2 regions of the Allobosea sp. BIWAKO-01 genome follow, and region 1 is predicted to be linked to the other one. Evidence: predicted binding sites of a transcription regulator. Region 1 holds the regulator's gene; the other holds the start of a gene.
The links. Region 1 encodes LexA, which represses DNA repair genes until DNA is damaged. Its sites were predicted from a motif close to TGTTCNNNNTGTGTTCNG; they were not measured.

Region 2: the regulator LexA is predicted to act here: its motif matches at 3,117-3,134, upstream of BIWAKO_RS19985 (ImuA family protein).

Annotation. Positions count from the first base shown of each region.
Region 1 covers NZ_BCQA01000001.1:5,033,847-5,041,479, reverse strand. Annotated here, with positions in the region: gene trpD (anthranilate phosphoribosyltransferase) at 1-305, shown strand, start outside; gene trpC (indole-3-glycerol phosphate synthase TrpC) at 313-1,122, shown strand; gene moaC (cyclic pyranopterin monophosphate synthase MoaC) at 1,119-1,607, shown strand; gene BIWAKO_RS23630 (molybdopterin molybdotransferase MoeA) at 1,604-2,815, shown strand; gene lexA (transcriptional repressor LexA) at 2,897-3,601, shown strand; gene BIWAKO_RS23620 (hypothetical protein) at 3,595-4,014, opposite strand; gene BIWAKO_RS23615 (ComEC/Rec2 family competence protein) at 4,139-5,845, opposite strand; gene gltX (glutamate--tRNA ligase) at 6,004-7,422, shown strand.
Region 2 covers NZ_BCQA01000001.1:4,267,601-4,275,233, reverse strand. Annotated here, with positions in the region: gene BIWAKO_RS19995 (error-prone DNA polymerase) at 1-893, opposite strand, end outside; gene BIWAKO_RS19990 (DUF6504 family protein) at 890-2,413, opposite strand; gene BIWAKO_RS19985 (ImuA family protein) at 2,328-3,083, opposite strand; gene BIWAKO_RS19980 (extensin-like domain-containing protein) at 3,443-4,225, opposite strand; gene BIWAKO_RS19975 (L,D-transpeptidase family protein) at 4,230-5,210, opposite strand; gene BIWAKO_RS19970 (CsbD family protein) at 5,371-5,577, opposite strand; gene BIWAKO_RS19960 (PAS domain S-box protein) at 6,300-7,633, opposite strand, start outside.

The DNA of each region.
Region 1 (7,633 bases):
TCGCGCTCGACAAGGGCAAGATCGAGAGCTTCTCGATCAGCCCGGACGATGTCGGCCTGGCCCGTGCAAAGCCCGAGGATCTGCGCGGTGGTGAACCGGCGCAGAATGCCGAGGCGCTCCGCGCGGTTCTCGACGGCAAGATGACGCCCTTCCGCGATATCGCCGCCTTCAATGCCGCCGCCGCGCTCGTCGTGGCGGGTCAGGCCGGTGATCTGCGCGATGGCCTCGCCCGCGCGACCTCGGCGATTGACAGCGGCAAGGCCAAGGCGACGCTGACCGCACTCATCGCCAGCTCGAACGCGTGAGCACGTCATGAGCGACATCCTCGCCCGCATCGAGACCTATAAGCGCCAGGAGATCGCCGCTGCCAAGGCCGCGGTTTCCCAGGCGGAGATCGAGCAGCGCGCCCTGGCTGCCGACCCCGTGCGTGGCTTCACGGCCGCGCTTGCCGCGAAACACGCGGCCGGCAAGCCTGCATTGATCGCCGAGATCAAGAAGGCCAGCCCATCCAAGGGGCTGATCCGCGCCGATTTCGACCCGCCATCGCTGGCACGCGCCTATGCCGATGGCGGCGCGGCCTGCCTGTCCGTGCTGACCGATGCCCCCTCTTTCCAGGGACAGCCGGAATTCCTGCAGCAGGCGCGTGCGGCGAGCGGCCTGCCCGCCCTGCGCAAGGATTTCCTGTATGACCCCTATCAGGTCTTCGAGGCTCGCGCCTGGGGCGCCGACTGTATCCTGATCATCATGGCTGGCGTCGATGACGGGACAGCCCGCGCGCTGAACGAGACGGCAAAGTCACTCGGCATCGACGTGCTGGTCGAGGTTCACAACGAAGCCGAGCTCGATCGCGCCCTCGAGCTCGACAGCCGCTTGCTCGGCATCAACAATCGCGACCTGCGCAGCTTTGCCGTCGACCTCGCCGTCACCGAGAGACTCGCACCGCGCGTCCCCGCGGACCGCATCATCGTTGGCGAGAGCGGCATCTTCAGCCATGCCGACGTCGCTCGGTTGCAACGCGTCGGCGTCGACACCTTCCTCGTCGGCGAGAGCCTGATGCGGCAGGACGATGTCGCCGCTGCGACCCGTGATCTCCTGACCGGTTCTGCGCGCAGCGCAGCATGAGCAAGCTCAGCCATCTCGACGCCAGCGGCCAGGCCCATATGGTCGATGTCGGCGACAAGGAGGAGACCTCGCGCATCGCTGTCGCCGAGGGCTACGTCGTCATGCAGCCAGCAACCCTGGCGATCGTGCGCGATGGCGATGCCAAGAAGGGCGACGTGCTTGGCACAGCGCGCCTGGCTGGAATCATGGCTGCCAAGCGCACGCATGAACTGATCCCGCTCTGCCACCCGCTGCTGATCAGCAAGATCAGCGTCAACCTCACCTTGGACGAGGCATTGCCGGGGGTGCGCGTGAGCGCCGAGGTCAAGATGAAGGGACAGACCGGCGTCGAGATGGAGGCGTTGACCGCTGTTGGCGTCGCTTGCCTCACAGTCTACGACATGGTCAAGGCAGTCGACCGGGCGATGCGGATCGAGGGCATCAGGCTCGTCCACAAGTCAGGTGGCAAATCCGGCACCTTCGATCTCCCGGAAACTGCGCGATGAGCCTCACGCCCGTCCCCGTCGCCCTGAAAGCGCTTATCGACAGCGTTCCGGCACCGACACCAGCAGAAACTCTGCCACTCGCACATTGCGTAGGGCGCGTGCTCGCCGCCGACCTGCAGGCGCTTCGGACCCACCCCCCCTTTGCCAACTCAGCAATGGATGGATACGCCGTTCGCGCCGAAGATACTGCGCCGGCAAATGAATTGCGTGTCATCGGCGAATCGGCTGCCGGTCGCTCCTTCTCAGGGATGGTCCGCTCCAATGAGGCTGTTCGCATCTTCACCGGTGCTCCAATTCCGGAGGGCGCCGATACGATCCTGATTCAGGAGAACGCGGACGGCGTCGGCGGCACGACGATCCGCGTGCGCGAGGGCGCCGAGCGCGGCAAGTTCGTTCGTCAGGCAGGATTGGACTTCTCCGAGGGCGAGGTGTTGCTTCTCGCCGGCAGCCGACTCGAAAGTGCGAGCCTCGGCCTCGCTGCAGCCATGGGCCACCCCACGCTCACTGTGCGTCGCAGGCCACTGGTCGCAATCCTCGCGACCGGCGACGAGCTGGTCCAGCCGGGCGAGCCGGTTGGCCCCGACCAGATCGTCGCGTCCAACAGTTTTGCGCTCGCCGCGCTGGTCGAGCAGGCCGGGGGCACAGCGCTCGATCTCGGGATCGCCCGCGATGATCATGCCGACCTCGCCGACAAGATCGGCCAGGCACGGAAGGCCGATGCCGATGTGCTGATCACCCTGGGAGGGGCCTCGGTAGGTGAGCACGATCTCGTCCAGGCAGCGTTGATTGGGCAAGGCATGGCGCTCGGCTTCTGGAAAATCGCCATGCGGCCGGGCAAGCCGATGATGATGGGCCGCCTCGGCCGTATGGTCGCGCTCGGCCTGCCCGGAAACCCCGTCTCGTCCATCGTCTGCGGGCATCTCTTCGTCGTTCCGCTGCTCAGGGCCCTCCTCGGCGTGCCGGAACCTGAGCGCGATCTGAGTGAGCCCGCAATCGTCGGCAGAGATTTGCCGGCAAATGATGAACGGCAGGACTATATGAGGTCGGAACTGATCCTCACCCCGGAGGGATGGCTGGCAACGCCCTTCGCCAAGCAGGATTCATCCATGCTGGCCACTCTCGCCCGCGCCGATGCGCTGCTCATTCGCGAATCATTTGCTGCGCCGGCAAACAAAGGCGACGGCTGCCGGATCATCCGCCTGCGCTGAGGGCGCTTGCGGAACACAACGCGAACCTGTATGGTGTTCGTGCTTTGTTTCGATTCCGTGCAAAGAGCGCCGGCGGGGACCATGCTGACACGCAAACAGTTCGAACTGCTTCGTTTCATCCAGGAACGCCTGCGCGAGACAGGGGTCCCCCCCTCCTTCGACGAGATGAAGGACGCGCTCGATCTGCGCTCCAAGTCCGGTATTCATCGCCTGATCATGGCGCTGGAGGAGCGCGGTTTCATTCGCCGCCTGCCTAATCGGGCCCGGGCGCTCGAGATCATCAAGCTGCCCGAGGGGGCTGGCGGCCCTCAGGCGACGCGCGGGCGGTTCAACCCCTCCGTCGTCCAGGGTGGCCTTGGCAAGGTCCGGCCGATCGCACCGCCCCCGGACGAGGATGTGCGCTCCACAGTCGCGATTCCGGTCATGGGGCGGATTGCCGCCGGTACGCCGATTTCCGCCATCCAGAGCCGCAGCCATAGCGTGGCCCTGCCTGCTGACATGCTTGGCCCCGGCGAACATTTTGCTCTCGAGGTGCGCGGCGACTCGATGGTGGAAGCCGGCATTCTCGACGGCGATACCGTGGTGATCAAACGTCAGGACACGGCCAATACCGGCGATATCGTAGTGGCCCTGATCGATGACGAGGAAGCGACGCTGAAGCGGCTGCGCAAGCGCGGCTCCTCGATCGCTCTCGAAGCTGCCAATCCTGCCTATGAGACAAGGGTGCTGGGACCGGACCGCGTCAAGATTCAAGGCCGCCTGGTCAACCTGATGCGGCGCTACTGAAGCGGCTCGTGCTCTTCGACAGCCACCAGCGGCAAAGCCGGCGAAGGCCCTGGCGGGGTGCTTGCAGGCCGCTCCCGCTTGCGGCTCCAGGGACGATCGACACCATCCTGCTCTGATAGATGTGCGCGCCAGCCGCCCTTGTGGCCGACAAGTGCGGTCGCGCCATCGCGCGACAATGCCCTGCGGTCGATCAGTCGTGCAGCGCACGGAGCGTTCCACGGAATCGGCGTAATGACGAGATCGGCGCGCCGGCAGTCCTCGACGATGGCCAGGCGATCACGTGCAAAGGCAACGCTTCGTCCTTCCTTGCTGCGGACGACACAACCCAACGTGTCGCAGGCCGCGCCGTCCCGCAGGCTGTTGTCGTCAGGCCGGCGATTATCGCCATCTGCGTTCAGCCATTGTTGCAGCACGAAGCGGCTCGGTTGCCCCGCCAGGTCATGCGACCATCGCCCCCGCGGACCAGGATCCCGGAACCATCGCGTTCGATCAGGATGTCGGGCCTGTCGGGCTTCGCCGCCACGACCAGTCCCGCGATCAGGGGGCGACGGCCAGGAAGCGTAGCGGTGTCGTCCAGAGCGTGATCCAGAGAAGCGCGGCGGCAAAGCATGCGAGCGCCGCCGTCCCGAACGCAGGAATGATCACTGCGGAGTGGTCGAATCCCGCAACCCAGCGCGCGGATTGCAGCACATAGTCCGAAGCGACTCCCATAAGCGCCCAAGCCGGCCAATCCAGGCCGAAGGGATAGGCGAGTACGCCGAAGACCGCCGCAGGCATGACGATCAGGGAAACGAAGGGCAAGGCGAGCGCATTGCCGAGCAGGCCGAAGGGGTTGAAGGTCTGGAAGTGATAGGCACCAAAAGGTGCGGTTGCGACCGTCGCCAACACGGTCGTGACCGTGAGGCCGACCACCGCGACCCAGATTGGCCGTAGCGGCCAAGGCAGGTTCGCCGGCGCCTCGGAGTGGCCGCGATCCTCCCAGCGCTCGGCAAAGGCGATCAGCGCCGCGACAGCACCAAAGGACATCTGGAAACTCGGGCCAAGCAGCGCGTCAGGCTCGCGCAGCAGGACGATCATCGCAGCGAGCTCCAGATTGCGCATGCTGAGCGCCGGGCGATCGACGAGGATCGCACCGAGCATGACCAAGGTCATGATCAGAGAGCGCACCGTCGCGACTTCGGCTCCAGAGAAAATGCAATAGGCCGTGGCGCCGAGCATCGCGGCCAGGGCAGCGAGCTTCTTTACGGGCCAGCGCAATGCCAGCGTTTGCGATAGCGCCAGCAGGCCACGGACCAGGCCGAAGATCGTGGCGGAGGCCAGCACCATGTGAAGGCCCGAAATCGAGATGATGTGATAGATGCCGGCTGCACGCAGGTCGATATTGGTCGCCTCAGTGATGAGGCCGCGCTTGCCGGTAACCAGCGACGCCGCCATCGCGCCTGCCTGCCCTCCCCCGATCCCGGCGATACGCTCCGTCAGGGCATTGCGCGCCCGGTCGACCATCGCGCGAATCTGAAGCTCGAGCGGTGGCTGCGAGGGTGGTGGGGCGAGCGTGATCTTTCCGGGAATGGTCCCGACCGCCCCAAGCCCTCGGAAGAAGGCGTCGCGCCCGAAATCGTAGCCGCCTGGCCGCACCGGACCGGGCGGCGGCAGGAGGCGCGCGAGGGCGACGATGTGATCGCCCGGCGAAACCGATCCGCCCTTGACGTTGACCCGAACCCGCCGTGGCAGGCGTTCAGGCTCCACCCCGGCAATGCTGGTCACCAGGATCACGAGGCGCGCGCCAGCGTCACGCGCCTCGACCGATTCGACAAAGCCGGTGAGTTGTCCCACGCGCGTTCGATCGAGCATCGGTCCTGCGATTGTCGCCGTGCGCCAGGCCGCGGCACCAAAGCCGGCGAAGATGGCAGCAAGGCAGACGCAAGCGAGCATGACCGGGCGTCGGGCGCGCGACAGCGCTGCCATCGCAGCGGAGATGCCAAAGCCGGAGAGTGGGACCCAGAGGGATGGCTCGCGGTCGGCCGCGAAATAAAGCAGGATGCCGGCTCCCATCAGCACCGGCAGCCAGAGAAAGGGCCTTCTGCGCCCGGCCTCGATCGCGATGGCGCCCAGGAAACGCGCGCGCCATTCGGCGAGAAACAACCGAATTGCAGCGTCCTGAAACCACATCTCGGGAATGCGGAACGGTACGGCGCGAACACGCGCGCCGCGCAGCCGGCTCGGGTCTGGCGGCGACTCGCGCATAGGCCGTCCCTCGGGCGGCCAACCGGATGCGATCTTGCGCTTAACGTCGGCCCCATCAGCATGTTACAGGGGCGGCGTCGGTTGTCATGTCCCATCGACGTCTTGTTCCTCTGCCGCTCTGTCGGCCTCATTTCCCGTCCTGCCGGAGCCTGCCTTTCATGAGTGATGCGGTCGTTACGCGCTTCGCGCCGTCTCCAACCGGATTCCTGCATATCGGCGGCGCGCGTACCGCGCTGTTCAACTGGCTCTATGCCCGTCGCCATGGCGGCAAGATGCTGCTGCGCATCGAGGACACCGACCGTGAACGCTCGACAGAGCCGGCCATCGCGGCGATTCTCGACGGCCTGTCCTGGCTTGGCCTCGATTGGGACGGCGAGACCGTCTACCAGTTCGCCCGTGCGGCCCGGCATCGCGAGGTCGCCGAGCAGATGCTCGCCGCCGGCAAGGCCTATTATTGCTATGCGACGCCGCAGGAACTCGAGGAGATGCGCGAGAAGGCGCGCGCTGAGGGCCGTCCCATGCGCTATGACGGACGCTGGCGCGATCGCGATCCAGCGACCGCTCCGGCCGGCGTGAAGCCGGTCATCCGCCTGCGCGCGCCGCAGACCGGCGAGACAGTGGTCGAGGACGAAGTGCAGGGCCGCGTCGTCTGGCAGAACGAGAATCTAGACGACCTCGTGCTGCTGCGTTCCGACGGCAACCCGACCTATATGCTCGCTGTCGTCGTGGACGACCATGACATGGCCGTGACTCATGTCATCCGTGGCGACGACCATCTCACCAACGCCGCCCGCCAGACCCAGATCTACCAGGCTATGGGCTGGCGCGTGCCGAGCATGTCGCATATCCCGCTGATCCATGGGGCGGACGGCGCGAAGCTCTCCAAGCGCCATGGCGCGCTCGGCGTCGATGCCTATCGCTCCATGGGCTATCTGCCGGTGGCCCTGCGCAACTACCTCCTCCGGCTCGGCTGGAGCCATGGCGACCAGGAGATCTTCTCGACCGAAGAGATGGTCTCGCTGTTCAATCTTTCCTCCATCGGCCGTTCCCCTGCACGCTTCGACTACGCCAAGCTGGAGAGCCTGAACGGACTCTATATGCGCCAGTCCGATGATCGTGACCTGCTTGATGCACTGAAGAGCATCCTGCCGGAAATCGGCCCTGCGCATGGCCTTGGCCCCGAACTCGATCCGGTTCTCGAAGCCAAGCTTCTTGCTGCGATGCCGGGACTGAAGGAGCGTGCCAAGACGCTGATCGAGCTGCTCGACAGCGCGTCCTATCTTTTTGCCAAGCGTCCGCTCGCACTCGACCAGAAGGCGGCGACACTGCTGGACGAGGGCGCGCGCCAGCGCATGCCTAGCCTGGCAGAGAAGCTTGCCGCGGTGAATGACTGGACACCAGCTCCACTCGAGGCCGCGGTCCGGGCCTTCGCCGAAGAGCAGGCCCTCAAGCTCGGACAGGTAGCGCAGCCGCTGCGGGCCGCACTCACCGGACGGAGCCAGTCGCCCGGCCTGTTCGATGTGATGGCGGTGCTCGGCCGTGAGGAAACGCTGGCTCGCCTCAGCGATCAAACGTGATCAAAGGCGGGGCAGCCCCGCCTTTGTGATTGGTTGAACCCCAGGGGCAAATGGGCTAGTGACGCCGCATATACCGGGGGTGTCCGAAGCGGCGCCCCGGTATGAATATTGCTTTAATATCAGTCGGATGTACCTTCCTTTGCCTGCAATCCCGTCACATGGCCGTTACGCAGAGCCACTCGGATGATGATTGCCGTTCCGGCACCCATTC
Region 2 (7,633 bases), 770 kb from region 1:
GCGGTTACGCTCTCTGGAATGCCTTCGGGGTAGCGCTCGATGGCGCCTTCCCAGGTCAGCTTGTCCAGGGTCTGTTGGGGAGTGAGCGCCGGATCGTCGCGCTCCTCGGGATATTGATAGGCCAGTTCATCGAGCGAGAAGCGGCATCGGCTGACGATCTGTAGCGTCCGCGCCAAAGCCTCGGGGTAGCGGCTGAACAGCCGATGCATCTCTTCCGGAGGCTTGATGTAGCGATCGGCATGTCGTTCGCGCCGGTCGCCCAGGGCGTCGATCGAGACGTTGTGTCGGATGCACGTCACTACGTCCTGGAGAATGCGCCGCGCGGGTTCATGGAAGAGCACGTCGTTGGTGACGACGGTCGACACGCCCATCCGGGCAGCGAGGTTCGAGAGTTCGTGAAGCCGGAGCTGGTCGTTCGGTCGTCGGCGCAACGTCAGCGCGAGATAGACGCGGTCAGCGAACGCATCGCGAAGTCGCCGAAGACGGAAGGCGCATTCCTCGTCGGCGTGATCAGGAACGAGGACAGCGATCAGACCCTCGCCATAGGCGACAAGATCGGGCCATTCGAGGTGGCACTTTGCCTTGCCACCGCGCTTCTTGCCGAGCGAGAGCAGCCGACAGAGCCGCGAGTACGCCGCCCGATCGGTGGGGTAGACGAGCACCGACGTACCATCGACCAGATCAAGCCGGCACCCCACGACGAGGCGAACCCCGGTCGTCTTTGCGGCCTCATAGGCGCGGACAATCCCCGCCAGCGAATTGCGGTCGACAATGGCGAGGGCTTCGGTGCCAGCCGCCGCAGCCTGCGCGAACAATTGCTCACATGAGGAGGCCCCGCGCAGGAAACTGAAATGCGAGGTGACCTGAAGCTCGGCGTAGCGTGGGCTGCTCATCCGAACACCCCGTGCAGAAACCAACGATGCGAGCCGGTCGCAACGTGCTCACCGTCGCCGGCGCGATAGAGCCAGTAGCGCTCACCGGCATCATCCTCGACCCGGAAATAGTCGCGAACCGCGGCCAGCTCGGCATCGCGCTTCCACCATTCGCCAAAGACTCGTTCGGGCCCGTCCGCACGCTTCACCCGTCGACGGATTCCCCGCCAGGTGAACCAAACCGGGGGCTGGTCAGGCAGCAGTGCCATGGTCTCGACCGGTTCCGGTTGCGGGAGCAGTCGGGTAGGCCGGGGCCAATGGCCTGGCCAACTTGCCCCCGTCTCGGCCGCCATGGCCGGGATGCGGCAGACGGAACGTTCAGGAACGTCGCTCGCGACCGGAGCCAGACGATAGATGGCGCGCTCCCCGACGCGGTTTATCAGGGTATCGACCAGGTCCGACACATCCGGGAGGCTTTCCTCGACAAGCGAGCTGGTGGTTTGCTTGCGTTCCAGCGGTTCGGCGATGGTCGCGGCGAGCGTCATCACCTCGATTCCGAAACCCGGCTCGATCGTATCGATCTTCTCGCAGAGGAGCCGGCTCAGTCGCTTGATGTCACGAACAGGCACCGCCAATCCGACCCGAATTGCCTGAGCGCGATTGTCGACGCGGTGGCAGATGAGGTCGAGACGACGCGCGCCGAACCCGCGCTCCTCGAGGCGTTCGCAGAGCTGCACGACGAGCTTGCCAATATAGCGCGCGATCGTCTCCGCGGCGCCGATCGGCTCGGCGAATGCCTGGCGAACCTCGATCAGGTCGGGTGGCCGAATGGCCTTGATCGGCTCGCCGAGATCGCCAAGCGCTTGGTCGATGCGGCGACCAATCTCCGGACCAAATCGCAGAGCCAGAGGCGCCCGCGGCTGCTCCAGCAGATCACCGATCCGCTCGAAGCCCAGAGTGCGGAGTCCGACGCTAACGGAGGATGGAAGCCGCAGAGCCTCCAGCGGCAACGATGCGATGACGGATGGCCCATGCCCTGGAGCAGCCCTGATCGCCGAACGTGTCCTGTAACGAGCCAACGCATGTGCGGCGCCCCACGAGTCGGCGACGGCCGCTCGCGCGGCGATCCCCGACATGGCGAGGCGGCCGATCAGCCCGTCGAGCATGGCGCTCTCGCCACCATGCAAATGGTCGGCACCTGACGAGTCGATGACGATCCCGTCCGGCGGATCGGGTGCGACGACCGGTGCGATACGCTCCAAAATCCAGACGGCCAGCCGCTCCAGCCCTTCGGAGTCGGCGGCCGGATCGGCGTCCTCGACGATCAGCCCCGGAACGAGCACCTGCGCCTTTGTCACCGGCATGCCAGAGCGGAGGCCGGAAGCTTGTGCCGCAGCATCCGCTGCCAGCACTATCCGCCTGTTTCCGTCGCGGCCTATCAGGACGAGCGGCGCCTCAGGCGGAGGCGCTGCGTCGCCCGCCTTCCGCCGCGCCCGGTCGGTGGACCAGGTCGGCAGGAAGAGCGAGACAACCCGTGTCATCGCACGCCTCCAACTCGAAATCTGCACTGTCGCCGGCGCGGGCCCGGATGAGTTCGACCAGCCAGCGAGGCCGTCCCACGCCGGGCACCGGCAGCGCTGTGGACGGCATCACCGAGACGCGCCAGCGCGTCATCGCGGCCGTTGGCTGCCCGAAATCGGCTGCCTCCGTCTGACGCCGCCAACGGCGAAGGGCGATCCCGATCGAGCCTGTCCCCTCCGCGGCCAGTTGCAGCCGACGAGAGGCGGTCATGGACAGGCGAGCGACTTCCCCGACGACGGAGCCCAGTCCTCCGTGCCGTAGCCCTTCCTCCATGCAGGAAAGCACGGTCCTGTCGTCGCAGGCTTCCACATAGATCACCCGATCGGCACCCAGTCCGGCTTGTGCGATGGAGGGCGCGAAGAGGTCCGGCCGCGTGATACACCACAGGACCCTCCCCCGGGTGCGGGCAGCAACTCCTGCGCTGAACAGCGCGGCCGCGGCACCGTCAATCGCGCCGTTGCCGCCGCCAGCCACTTCATGCAGCGCCCCGAGGGCCAGTCCGCCACCTGGGAGGCGCGAGTCCACCTCGGCGATACCGAACGGCAGCACCGATCTTGCGCGCCGGTTCGTGCCTTCGATCCTTTCGATCTGGGCGCGCAGAGACTGTATGGCGAGCTCGGGCCGCACAATTGTTGGTGTCCTCTGGAAATAGGCGGGCCGTTATGTTCCTCTTTTGTTCCTACTTCACCACTCGGGAGTCAAGATGAGGTCATCATGCGATATCCGCTTCGCGGAGTGATCAGAGTGGTCCAACCACGTCCGGATTCATGGCGACAAAGAGTTCAGCCTGACGCTGAAACAACCCCAGCCAGTGGCTCAAACGATCGAACCTGCCCCCAGGTTCCTGGAAAGTACGCGCGTCGTTCGTCCGCAATGACGTCAACACGCGTACTCTGAAGGACCTGAAGGAGGTTTCCCGCCTCTCCCTCCCGGCGTGTCGTTGAAGCCGCCTCTTGAGGAGTGGTTTGGCGGCGAGAACTGTCTGTCACTCATTCGACCGTCCACTGACAAATGCGAAACCCACGAGGGCGCTCGCGCATGTCGAGATGGAGGTGATCTTTGTGGGAGCTGTCAGCCCCCGGGCCCAGGACAGTCGTGAACCGTTGGCAGGCGCTCTTCTGGACAGCTTCACGGATCGAGCGGGACTCGGATTCGTTACCAACGAATGCCAACGCTCGGCCATCTTGCATCAACAGTCCACCCACATCGAGAGCGTTGCCGCTTGCATGCTCGCTGATGGGTGCGCCTGCATCACCATTTCGGGCCCGGCAGGCATGTCCTCCGACCCCGGCCAGTTTCGCGAGCTGGCTGTTCTCCCGTTTCATCAGCGCAGTGAGATCGTCGCGGACCCAGGCGATAACCTCCAATGCGAACGGGCACCGCACAGTGATCGCACTGTCCAGTTCGATTTTGGAACCGTCAGGGATGGTCACCCGCTGAAATGTTACCGGGTCCTCGATCGCACATTCACCGGTGCTTGTGCCACCGGCCGAGGGCAGCACAACGCCTCCGTTCTCCTCGAAGACACGGATGCAGGTCGACGGACCGCCCCCGCCCTGTCCGCTTGAACTGTCCTGAGCGGGCTCAACGTGCGGCCTCAAACCGGTCGGCCGTTTCGGAGGGAGCGGTGCGAGCACAGGGCCCGATTGCAAGAGGCCGTGCCCTTCGGTCTGACGGTCGCGTGCTAGCGCCCCGAAGCCCAGCATCGAAAGGGAAAGACTTAAGGAAAGGGCGAATCCGGCGAAACCGCGCCGGTTCTGGCGACCTGCCATAGATCTAATCCAGGAACTGCACAGGCACACCCGGGCGCACGAGGTCGCCAAGCTCCTCCGCATCCCAGTTGGTTAATCTCACGCAGCCATGCGACGTTGTTTTGCTGACCTGCGAGGGTTCTGGTGTCCCGTGAATGCCGAACGTTGGCTCAGACAGTGCAATCCAGATGGTTCCGACCGGGTTATTCGGTCCGGGCGGAAGGACGAGGGTTTCGTCATTCTTGCCCTGCTGGAAATTCTTCTCAGGGTCATAGGTGTAGTTCGGGTTCCGCGCGATGCGCGTCACCGTGTACTGGCCGGTCAGCGACGGTGTGGCCTTGCTTCCGATCGTGGCCGGGTAGCTGGCCAAGACAGTGTCGCCTTCGCCGTAAACGATGAGCATGCCCGTGCTCTTGACGGCATCTATCCGTTTGGCGCCCCCCTTCAGAACCGAGCGGCCGCCAGACAGGACGTAAATTCCGCTGCCGGTCTCCGTGAAGCCAAGTCCCGGGTTTAGCTCCATCAAGAGCTTTTCGCTCATGTGAAAGCGCTCGCCGAGCATCTCCTGCGGGCTGGTATAGGAGAGCCGCTTCATCTTGGCCTGCTTCGCATAGTCGCGGGGAATATCGTCAGCGAAGTCGTATTCTGTGTCCTTGTTGGACAACTTGTATTCCACCACGACATCCTGATCGCTACCGCCGCCGAGAGCGAGCCAAGCGACCTCGTCCAGTTCGTCGCTTTCGCCAAGATTTTCCTGGCGCCTAAATTGCCCTACGGCTTTGCGGAAGTTCTCCCCATCGACGCCATCGATCACACCTGGTGAAATGCCACGCCGGGCGAGCAGGGCTTGAGCCTTCACGATGAAGGGGTTGGGCCCATTCGCTGCCTGGTGGGTTCGCGCCGCGAATGTCGCCGTGTTGACCTGTTCGGCTGTGAGAGCCGACGCCGGAACTGCACCGAGGCCCAGGAGAACCACCAAGGTTGTCATCAAATCAACGGGTTTCATCGATCTGGGCTCCGTGAGGTCATACACCCGACCCAAGATCACCACTCATCGATGATCATGCGGGGACCTGGTATTGGGGCGAATGGGGCGCTGCGTTCCGAGAGAAACGTAGTTGGGAGCCCCGTCGGCTCAAGCCGACGGGGCGTCTTCACTGCAATGGCTACTGCCAAGTCTGACGGCCGTACCAGTTATCGACGTCCGACCGAACCTGATCCTTCGCGAGACCGTATCGCTCCTGGATTTTCCCCTCGAGCTGATCACGCTTGCCTGCGATCACATCGAGGTCATCATCAGTGAGTTTGCCCCACTGTTCTTTGACCTTGCCCTTAAGCTGCTTCCAGTTTCCTTCGACGCGATTCCAATCCATGGGACCTCTCCGTTGGCGAAAATGGGATAGCTGAGGAACGCACGAACAGCGTTTTGGTTCAGCTTCACCTCGGGCAATCTGGTCCGTCGGTGACCACTCCTTGCCGCTGCGATGGCTTCCCTGCGCGCGAAAACCGGAAAACCGCGGACCGTCCCCGCAACCTGTTCGAGCTTGGATTGTTATCGGTGGGCGACCGTTGGGGCGGAGGAGCCTTCATGGATCTCATCATCAAGCAAACGAGCTCGACACGGTGGGACCTCATCGACTTGCTCGGCCGTAACGCCGGGGATGTCGAGCTGGCCTTGTCCGGAAGCTTCCGCGTAGTCCCGTTGGGCCGAGCTCTGGGTACGATGCAACACTCTCGCCGGGGCCATATTCCTCTTTAGACGCAGCGCTCGCCGCGATCGAGATTCATACGCGAGGCGTGTGCAGACGGGAGCCAGAGGGGCGCGGGCAACAGACGCCTGTCGGCCCGGGCAATGAGGACACCTAAGGGCTTACGGCCCGGTGAGCACATAGCCGCTCCGAGAACCGCGCGGCGTCATAGGTCCAAGCGTGACGGCCCGTCGGTGAGAACGCTCGCCGCGATCATAGTCCCGTCAGCGCCGGTCTATCGCAGGCGCTCACACTGTCTATTCTGATTGCGGGCCGAGGGAAGGCCGCGTTCGCGAACAGCGGCGCTCTTTTCCGTTCCGCTGCCGGGCCTATTCAAACCATTCGCGTCAGGCTCCGAGCCTGTCGCGTTCGATGACAAGCTCAATTTCAACGCCTAACGGATTCCAGTCCCTGCTGACCCGGCCAAGCTGACTGGCCGTCGCCTTGACCAACCGGCTGCCGAAGCCTTCACTTCGTATGATCGTCGGCGGTGGCCCTCCGCGCTCACGCCAGACGAGTACGAATTCGGACGATCGATCCGAGCATGTGATCTCAACCGTGCCATCCATGGTGGAAAGACTGCCGTACTTTGCCGCGTTGGTTGCGAACTCATGGAGCAGTAGCGAGAGCGATGTAACCAGAGTTGAGGGCACCGGAGTATCGGCACCGCTAACCTCGCTGCGTGGCCGTCCACCGACCTCATACGGCGCAAGTATTGCCGCGATCAGGGCGTGCAGCGTGGTGGCTGCCGGCTCGCCACCAGCAGCCATGGCAGACATCGTAAGCGCGTGGACGCGTGACAAGGTCGCGAGTCGCTCGGATACCGTTGCGGCGAGCTCAGCCGGGCTGGAGGCCGAACGCGCGGTGAGATTGACGATACCGCTTGTGAGCGCGAAGACATTTTTGATCCGGTGGTTCATCTCGCGCAGGATCATTTGCTGCTGCTCCTGCGCGCGCTGTCGATCCGAAATGTCGCGGGCGATCTTGGATGCGCCCACGATCTCGCCCCGAGCGTCCTTAATCGGCGAGACAGTCAGCGAGATTGCGACAAGCGTTCCGTCCTTACGTCGGCGGATGGTCTCAAAATGCTCGATTCGCTCTCCAGAGCGAATGCGCGCCAGAATTTCTGGCTCCTCGTCCCGCCGGTCTTCGGGAATGAGCAGTAGCACCGACTGGCCTAGGACCTCCTCGCATCGATAGCCGAAAAGCCGCTCGGCGCCCGGATTCCAGTCGGTAATAATGCCGTCCACATCCTTGGCGATGATGGCATCTTCGGACGATTCGACGAGCGCCGTCAGCCGCCGGGCCGAGGCATCGTTGCTATGGCGTTCGATGGCAAAGCCAAGCTGGCGCGCGATCACCAGCGCGACATCGCGCTCGTGATCGGTGAAGACCCGCGGCGTGTCGTAATAGACCATGAACTTGCCGGCAAGTTTATCGGCCCCCGCGAGCGGAATGAAGGCCAGGGCGTGAATGCCTTCACCGATGATGGTCTCAATCAACTCCGGAGGATCTCCGCTTAGAGCGATGTCCGAAACGAAGATGGGGTCGGCCTCGCGGTCCTGACGCTGCCAGGGCGAGTGGCCATCGACAGCCGCGCGGTATCCATCTGAGAGTCCGCGCCAGGCGACGAAACGCATCGTTCCGCCCTCGTCGAAGCGCAGAATGGAGGCACGGGGGC